DNA from 2 places in the Geodermatophilus sp. SMS 5-13 genome. Region 1 is predicted to be linked to the other one. Evidence: riboswitches for the same ligand, from Rfam matches in the RefSeq annotation. Region 1 holds a riboswitch; the other holds the start of a gene.
What was found. A riboswitch is a leader RNA that binds a small molecule or an ion and turns the genes downstream of it on or off. The one in region 1 is predicted to bind cyclic di-AMP.
Positions count from the first base shown of each region.

Region 1 (4,189 bases):
AGCGCGCGGGCGATCGCGACCCGCTGCTGCTCGCCGCCGGAGAGCCGCTCGGGCACCTGGTCGGCGCGGGCCGCCAGGCCCACCCGGTCGAGCATCTCCCGGGCGAGCCGGGTCCGGCGGAAGTAGCTGCGCCCGCGCGCGTAGAGCAGCGGCGCCGCGACGTTCTCGACGGCGGTGCGCCGCGGCAGCAGGTTGAACTGCTGGAAGACGAACCCGAACACCTCGCCGCGCAGCCGGGAGCGGCGGCGGGCGCGGAAGCGGTCCGTCGGCTCCCCGTCGAGCAGGTAGCTGCCGGCGGTGGGGCTGTCGAGCAGGCCCAGGATGTTGAGCAGGGTCGACTTGCCCGAGCCGGACCGGCCGACGACGGCGACGTGCTCGCCGGCGCCCACCTCGAGGTCGACGCCGGTGAGGATGCGCAGCAGGTCGCCGTCGGGCAGCGCGACGTCGCGGCAGACCCCGGCCAGGGTGAGCAGGCTCATCCGAACGGACCGCCCGTCGCGGGGTCCTGGACGGTGTCGTCGGGCACCGGGACGAACTGCAGCACCGCGTCGCCCTCGGCAAGCCCCTCGCGCACCTCGATCAGGTCGCCGTCCGTGAGGCCGAGCGCGACCTGCCGCTGCTCCGGTGCACCGTCGGCGCCCATCACCCAGACGTTGCCGGTCTGCACCGTGCCCTGCACCGCGGTGATCGGCACGACCAGGACGTCGTCGGCCCGGCCGGCCTCGATCGCCATCGAGGCCCCCATGCCGGCGAACACGGTCGCCTCCGGCGGCACCGCGCAGCGGGCCGTGGCGCCCGCGCCGGCCGACGCGGTGACCGCCCCGCCGAGGGACGGGTCGCCCGTCGCCGGGTCCTGGACGCTGTCGTCGTCCGGGGCGCCGAGTGTCAGGCCGCCGCACGGGAAGGGCGCCGGGCCGCCCTGCACCGTGACCTGCGCGGTGGAGGGCGGGGTGAGCAGCCGGAACTGCTGGGCCTGGGTGAGCGGGGCGGTGACCGACAGCGTGCCCGGGGAGACCGCGCCGACCCGGTCCCCCACCGCGACGACCTGGTCGACCAGCACGTCCAGGGCGCCGACCGTGCCGGCCGCGGCCGTCTTCACCGTCGTGGTCGTCACCAGCGGCGGGCGGGGCGTCACGGTCGGGTTGCCCTCGGCGTCGGTGCCGGTGAGGGGCTCGCGCTCCTCCTCCGAGCGGATCTCGAGCAGCGCCTGCCCCGCGGTCACGCGGTCCCCGGCGGCGACCAGCAGCCGGCGGACGGTGCCGGCCGCGGTGGCCTTCACCGGGACGGCGGGATCGGCCACGACCGTGCCGGTGACGGTGACCGTGTTGACCACCGAGCCGCGGGCGGCGGGAACGGTCGGCGCGGTCAGGTCGACGGTCGGCGCGCCGGGGCCGGCGGCCACGTCGGCGTCCGCGCCGCCGCGGAAGGCGAGCACCGCGAGGGCGGCGGCGATGACCGCCCAGACCAGCAGCCGCAGGGCCGGGAAGACGACCGTTCGCAGCGCGCCCATGCATGCTCCCTTGCCGGCGGGGTTGGGGTACTCGGTGGTACCGGTCGGCACGGGACCGTAGCGGGCGGCAGCCGCCGGTGGGGCCGGTTCCGCCGCGACGCGCGCACCGTCACCCGGATGCGGGAAGCACCCGCTCCGCGACGGTGTGTCGCGGGGCGAGTGCGCTGTGCAGGACCGGCGTCGGCGCGTCGGCGAAACGCCGACGCCACGCCCGGGAACCGCCCGGTTCGACAGGCCCAGCCGGAGGGCCCTCCCTACGGTTTCGCGCGTGCCCGGGCCTCACTCGGCCGGGTGCGAGGCGCCGGCCCGCCCAACCCCGTCCACCGGCTGCCTGTCCCTCTGATCAGCCCACGGACGGGGGCGGGGGAACCACATCTGACGCACGCGCTGCGTCTCGGGGTGAAGCCGCCACCGGCGGCCGGGCACACCGATCGCCCGAACCCGACAGCTCACCTCGCCGGCGGGGATCGGAGGATCCATGTCCCAGCACGACCTTCCCGGGTACCGCCGTGTCCGCCGCCTGCTGTGCGGCGGTGCGCTGGCCCTGGGCACCGCGATCGGGGGCGTCGCCCTCGCCGCGCCGGCGTCCGCCGCCGGACACGACTGGAGCGGCGTCGCACAGTGCGAGTCCGGGGGGAACTGGCACATCAACACCGGCAACGGCTACTACGGCGGGCTGCAGTTCAGCCGCTCCACCTGGCTGGCCTACGGCGGTGGCGCCTACGCCGCCCGGGCCGATCTGGCATCACCGGCGCAGCAGATCGCCGTGGCCGAACGGACGCTCGCCGGCCAGGGCGTCGGCGCGTGGCCGGTCTGCGGGCGGCACCTGCGGGGCGGCTCGACACCGGGTGCCACGTCGGCGCGGGCCTCGCACGCGTCGCACGCGTCCGGGGGCAGCTACGTGGTGAAGAGCGGTGACACGCTCGCGAAGATCGCGCGTGCGCACGGCATCAGCTGGCGCGCGCTCTGGGCGCAGAACCGGGGCGCCGTCCACAACCCGCACATGATCTACGTGGGCCAGCGCCTGCACGTCTGACGGGAGGAGCGGGCGAGGGAGCCGGGCCGGGGTGGCGTTCCCCGGCCCGGCTCTCGTCGCGTCGAGGCGCCGGTAGGGTCCGGCCGTGCGCGCCGCCGTCCGCACCCGGTACGGCCCGCCGGACGTCGTCCGGGTCCTGGACGTGGACCCGCCGCGGACCGCCGACGACGACCTGCTGGTGCGCGTGGTGGCCACGACGGTGAACCGCACCGACTGCGCCTACCGCGCGGGCACGCCCGTCCTCGTCCGGCTCGGCACCGGCCTCCCGCGGCCCCGCGTGCGGGTGCTCGGGACGGAGTTCGCGGGCGTGGTGACGGCGGCCGGGCCGGAGGTCACGACGTTCGCGCCCGGGGACCGCGTGTTCGGCTACGTGGAGGGCCGGTTCGGCGCGCACGCGGAGCACCCGGCCGTCGGCGCGCACGCCTCGGTCGCGCGGGTGCCGCCGGGGGTGGACTTCCACGAGGCGGCCGCGGCCACCGAGGGCGCGCACTACGCCCTCGCCTTCGTCCGGGTCGCCCGGGTTCGGCGCGGGCAGTCCGTCCTCGTGCTCGGGGCCACCGGGGCGATCGGCTCGGCGGCCGTCCAGCTGCTCGCGGCCGGCGGCGTCCGGGTGACCGCCGTGGCGCCGGGCAACGCCGACGTCGTCCGCGGGCTGGGCGCCGAGCGCGTCGTGGACGCCGCCGCCGAGGACGTCACCGACGACGGGCAGCGCTACGACGCCGTCCTCGACGCGGTCGGGAAGAGCACGTTCGCCCGCTGCCGGCCGCTGCTGGGACCCCGCGGCACCTACACCTCGGCGGAGCTCGGGCCGGCGGCGCAGAACCTGGCGCTCGCGGCGGTCTCGCCCCTGTCGCCCGGCCGGCGGGTGCGCTTCCCGTATCCCCGGCACGACCAGGCGATGATCCGGCGCCTCGCGGAGCTGCTCGGGTCCGGCCGGTTCCGGCCGCTCGTCGATCGCCGCTACCCGCTCGAGCGGATCGTCGAGGCCTACCGGTACGTCGAGACCGGCCGCAAGCTCGGCAGCGTCGTCGTCCGGGTCGCCGACGATTGAGCCGACGGCGCCCGGGCATGATGCCTGGGCTCCCGCTGCCGGAAGGAAGGCTCCTCCATGCCCGACCCCGTCGAGTTCGCCGTCTGGGCGCCGCTGCCGGAGCGCGTGCGGCTCCAGGTCGACGGCGCCGTCCACGACATGAGCCGGGACGACGACGGCTGGTGGCGCGCGGAGGTCGAGGCCTCCCCGGAGGCGGACTACGGGTTCCTGCTGGACGACAACCAGACGCCGCGCCCGGACCCGCGCTCGCGACGCCAGCCCGACGGCGTGCACGGCCTGTCCCGCCGGTTCGACCCGTCCGCCCACTCGTGGGGCGACACCGCGTGGACCGGGCGGCCGCTGGCCGGCGGCGCCGTCTACGAGCTGCACGTCGGCACGTTCACCCCCGAGGGCACCCTGGACGCCGCGATCGACAAGCTGGGCCACCTGGTCGACCTCGGCGTCGACTTCGTCGAGCTGCTGCCGGTCAACGCGTTCAACGGACCGCACAACTGGGGCTACGACGGCGTCCTCTGGTACGCGGTCCAGGAGACCTACGGCGGTCCCGCGGCCTACCAGCGGTTCGTCGACGCCTGCCACCAGCGCGGGCTCG
Region 1 covers NZ_CP165729.1:3,774,322-3,778,510, forward strand. Annotated here, with positions in the region: gene AB3388_RS18215 (ABC transporter ATP-binding protein) at 1-479, opposite strand, end outside; gene AB3388_RS18220 (permuted SH3 domain-containing protein) at 476-1,510, opposite strand; cyclic di-AMP (ydaO/yuaA leader) riboswitch at 1,829-1,988, shown strand; gene AB3388_RS18225 (transglycosylase family protein) at 1,989-2,546, shown strand; gene AB3388_RS18230 (NAD(P)-dependent alcohol dehydrogenase) at 2,632-3,597, shown strand; gene treZ (malto-oligosyltrehalose trehalohydrolase) at 3,655-4,189, shown strand, end outside.

Region 2 (4,189 bases), 1.6 Mb from region 1:
CGGGAGCGTCAGCCGGTGTCAGCGGGCGCTGGCCAACGCCGGCTTCGCCTACACCACCGTGCGGGTCGACAGCTCCCGCCCCGCGGGCACGTTCGTCGGGCTCAGCCCCCGCAACCGCGCCGTGCCCGGCCAGGTCGTCATGATCCGGGTGAGCAACGGCTCGGACTACGTCGAGCCAAAGCCGGAACCCGAGCCCGAGCCGGAGCCCGCTCCCCAGCCCGCTCCGCAGGAGGAGCAGCAACAACCGGCGCCGGACCCACCGGCCGACGAGGGCGGGAACGGCGACCAGGGCAACGGGGACCAGGGCAACGGGGACCAGGGCGCCGACCAGGGACCGCCGCCCGGCCGGCCGCCCGGCGACTTCCCGTCGGGCCCCGGTCAGGGCGGCGACGACGGCGACAACTGACCGGCGGCGGCCTCAGCGGGCCGCGAGGAGGTGCCGGGCGGCCGCGTAGCCGCCCAGCCCGCTGACCGCGCCGCCGCGCACCGTGCCCCCGGACGACGCCGAGACGATCCGCGGGTGCGCGGTCGCCACGCCCCACGTGCCGGCCTCCTCCGGCGCGCGGGCCACCGGCCAGTCGAGGTCGCCGTGGAAGATGTGGCCGCCCGGCATGGCCAGGGCGGCCTCCACGTCGAGCGGTGAGGCGGCCTGCAGGCAGGGCTGCCCGTGCGCGTCGCGCGCCAGGCAGTCCAGCAGCGGCTCCTCCAGGTGCGCGTCCAGCTGGGCGACCACCCGCCGGACGGCCTCGCCGCGGGTGGTCTCGTTGTCCGCCGCGTAGAGCTCCGCCGGGGTGTGCAGGCCGAACAGCGTCAGGGTGTGCAGGCCCGCGGCGCGCGCTTCCGGCCCGAGGATCGTCGGATCGGTCAGCGAGTGGCAGTACACCTCGAACGGGATCGTCTCGGGCAGCTGCCCGGCGGCGGCCCGGGCGTAGGCCGCGTCGAGCTGGCCGGCGGCCTCGTCCACGTGGAAGGTGCCGGCGAAGGCGGTCGCCGGGTCCGTGCCCGAGCGCAGCCGCGGCAGCCGGGCCAGGACCATGTTCACCTTCAGCTGCGAGCCGCTCGGCCGCGCTCCGGCATCGGTCCCGGTCAGCTCGGCGAGCACGGTCGGCGCCGCTCCGACGACGACGTGCCCGGCCTCGGCCGCGGCGTCGCCGTCCTCGCTCGTCCAGTGCACGGTGACGCCGTCCCGGCCGGGCTCCAGCGCCGTGACCGTCGCCCGGGTGACCAGCTCGGTCCCCGCAGCCCGGGCCGCCGCGGCCAGCGCCCCGGTGACCGCGCCCATGCCGCCGACCGGCACCCGCCAGCGCCCGGTCCCGTTGCCGATCAGGTGGTAGAGGAAGCAGCGGCCGGCGGCGCTGCCCGCGTCGTGCACGTCGGCGAAGGTGCCGATCAGCCCGTCGGTGAGCGCCACCCCGCGGACGACGTCGTCGGCGAGGTGGTCGGCGACGACCTCGGCGAGCGGGCGCTCGCGCAGGTCGTGCCAGAGCCCGGGGTCGCGCAGCCGGCCGGCGAGCTCGCCGGGCGCGAGCAGGGGCTCGGTGAGGGTGGGCGCCAGGTCCTCCGCGAGCGTCGCCAGCCGGCCGTAGAACCGCTGCCAGCCGGCCAGCTCGGCATCGGAGCCGGTGAGCGCCCGGAACGAGGCGGCCGTGGCCGGGCCCTCCTCCCGTTCGACCAGCAGGCCGACCGACCGGCCGCCCCGGGCCACCGCGGTGTAGGAGGCGACCGCCCGGTCGAGGAGCGTCAGCTCCAGGCCGAGGTCCGCCACGATGCGGTCGGGCAGCAGGCTGACCAGGTAGGAGTAGGCCGACAGGCGGACGTCGACGCCGTCGAACAGCTGCCGGCTGACGGCGGCCCCGCCCACCTCCGGCCGGCGCTCCAGCACCAGCACCGACCGGCCGGCCTGGGCCAGGTAGGCGGCGGCGGTCAGGCCGTTGTGTCCACCTCCGACAACGACGACGTCGTAGCGCGCATGCGGCATCTGCGCACCGTAACCGCCGCCCGGATGCCGTTTGCCCAGGTCGCCATGTTCACGTTCACATGACACGCCGCGGAGCTCGGGCTCGGGCTCGTCACGCAGCGTGCGCTGTGAAGCGCAAACGGTTGTGAAGAGGTGCACAAATTACATCCAGGTGATTGTCATGAGGCGGTCATCCGCTTACCGTCTGTATGTCCGTCGGGGCGTTGAGTCACTACTCAGTGACACCCGCCGGGCGCCGCCGAACCGGTGGACCGCGCGAGACGCGGACGCCGGACCGGGGACCCACCGCAGCACCGGGGTGAAGCAGGTCCGGCCCTCCAGGCCGGCCCGCCGGGCGCCTTCTGAGCCCGAACCCGTCAGCTAACTCGGTAGGCGGCTGATTCGGAAGAAATGGAGAGCCGCCAGGCCATGGCGACCCCTCGGACGTCCTTCCCGCGCCCGAACCTCCTGCAGCGCCCGCGGATCACCGCGCGCCGTGCGGTCCTCACTCTCGCCGGCGCCATCGGCGTCGCGTTCGTCCCGGTGCCGGCCTCGGCCGCGCCCGCCCCCGCCACCGCGCAGGAGGCCGCCGCGCTCATGGCGGCCCGGGCCCACGACCTCGAGGTCGTGACCGAGAAGTTCAACGAGGCGCGCGATGCGCTCACCGCCCAGCAGGACGCCGTCCGCGCCGCCGAGGCCACCCAGGCCCAGGCGCAAGCCGAGCTCGCCACCGCGCAGGCGCAGGTCCGCGGCATCGCCCGCAGCGCCTTCACCGGCGAGGGGCTCAACGGCTTCGCCGCGCTGATGACCAGCGACGGGGCCGACGACTTCGTTGCGCGCATGTCGACGCTGGACATGGTCGCCGCGCACCAGAACGAGATCCTCGGCCAGGCCGCCGAGGCCAGCCAGGTGGCCGCCCAGGCGCAGGCCACGGCCGCCAAGGCCGCCACCGAGGCCCAGGCCACCTTCGACGCGGTCGCCGCCCAGCAGGCCGATCTGCAGAAGCAGGTCGACGAGTACCAGGCCGACTTCAGCCGGCTCACCGCCGAGGAGCGGCAGGCGACCACCGAGCTGGCCGGCCACGGCGGGGAGCGCGCCAGCCGGGCCGAGCGGGCCGAGCCGCTGCCCTCGGGGCCGATCGTGGCGAGCAGCACGGCCGCGCAGACCGCCGTCGACACGGCGATGGCCCAGCGTGGCAAGCCCTACGTGTGGGCGGCCGCCGGCCCCGGCTCGTTCGACTGCTCCGGCCTGGTCCTGTTCGCCTACAAGGCCGCCGGCGTGAGCGTCCCGCACTCCAGCCTCCAGCAGTCCCGGATGGGCCAGGCCGTCTCCCGCGGCGAGCTCCAGCCGGGCGACCTGATCTTCTTCTACAGCCCGGTCAGCCATGTCGGCATCTACATCGGCAACGGCCAGATGGTGCACGCCCCGACGTCCGGCGACGTGGTCAAGGTGGCCTCGATCGACGCCGTCGGCAAGATCACCGCGATGCGGCGCATCGCCGGCTGACCCACCCGCACGCTCGCAGAGCCCCCGGCCGCCTCCCCCGCGGCCGGGGGCTCTGTCGTGTTCCGGCGCCCGGAAGGCGGCCACGCGGACGCCCGGGGGAGGACGATCCGGTGCCGGCGGCTCGGTCGGAGGTCCGGGAGGGCACGGTGGGGCAGCGGGCAGCGGAGGACGGCGACGGCGTCCCGCCGGCGGCCGGCGAGGCCGATCCGCGCATCCCCAAGCTGGACCGCGTCGCCACGACCCTGATCGGCGCCGTCGCCGCCGTCGGCGGGCTGCTCGCCGTGTTCGGGGTGAACAGCGACCGCATCGACCTGCTCCTCGACGACTCGGACGCGCGCAAACTGCTGGTCGCCGCCGGCGTCTCCGCCGTGGTGGCGGTCTGCCTCAGCCTGCTGGCGCTCATGGTCCGCGGGGCCCGCATGGAGGTGGCTGCGCTGGCCGGCGGGTCCGCCGCCTATGTCGCGGGCCTGCTGTTCGCCATCTTCGCGGCGGCCGGCGCGGCCGACTTCTCCGGGCATCCGTCGATCACGGAGGTCGCCGTGCAGCCCGGCCCTCCGGCGACCCTGTCCCTGACCGTCCGCGCCGGGAGCATGGACGAGAACCAGTCCGTCGCGGTCCGCATCGTCGACGCGCCGACCGCGGCGGTCGTCTACTCGGCGACGATGCGGCCGGACAACACCGGCCGGATCGAGCAGCAGGTCGCGTTCCCCGTGCCGGACGGCGCGC
Region 2 covers NZ_CP165729.1:5,421,879-5,426,067, reverse strand. Annotated here, with positions in the region: gene AB3388_RS26315 (transglycosylase domain-containing protein) at 1-406, shown strand, start outside; gene AB3388_RS26310 (phytoene desaturase family protein) at 419-1,978, opposite strand; cyclic di-AMP (ydaO/yuaA leader) riboswitch at 2,221-2,370, shown strand; gene AB3388_RS26305 (C40 family peptidase) at 2,387-3,463, shown strand; gene AB3388_RS26300 (hypothetical protein) at 3,574-4,189, shown strand, end outside.
Region 2: another riboswitch for cyclic di-AMP. It lies ahead of AB3388_RS26305 (C40 family peptidase); the one in region 1 lies ahead of AB3388_RS18225 (transglycosylase family protein).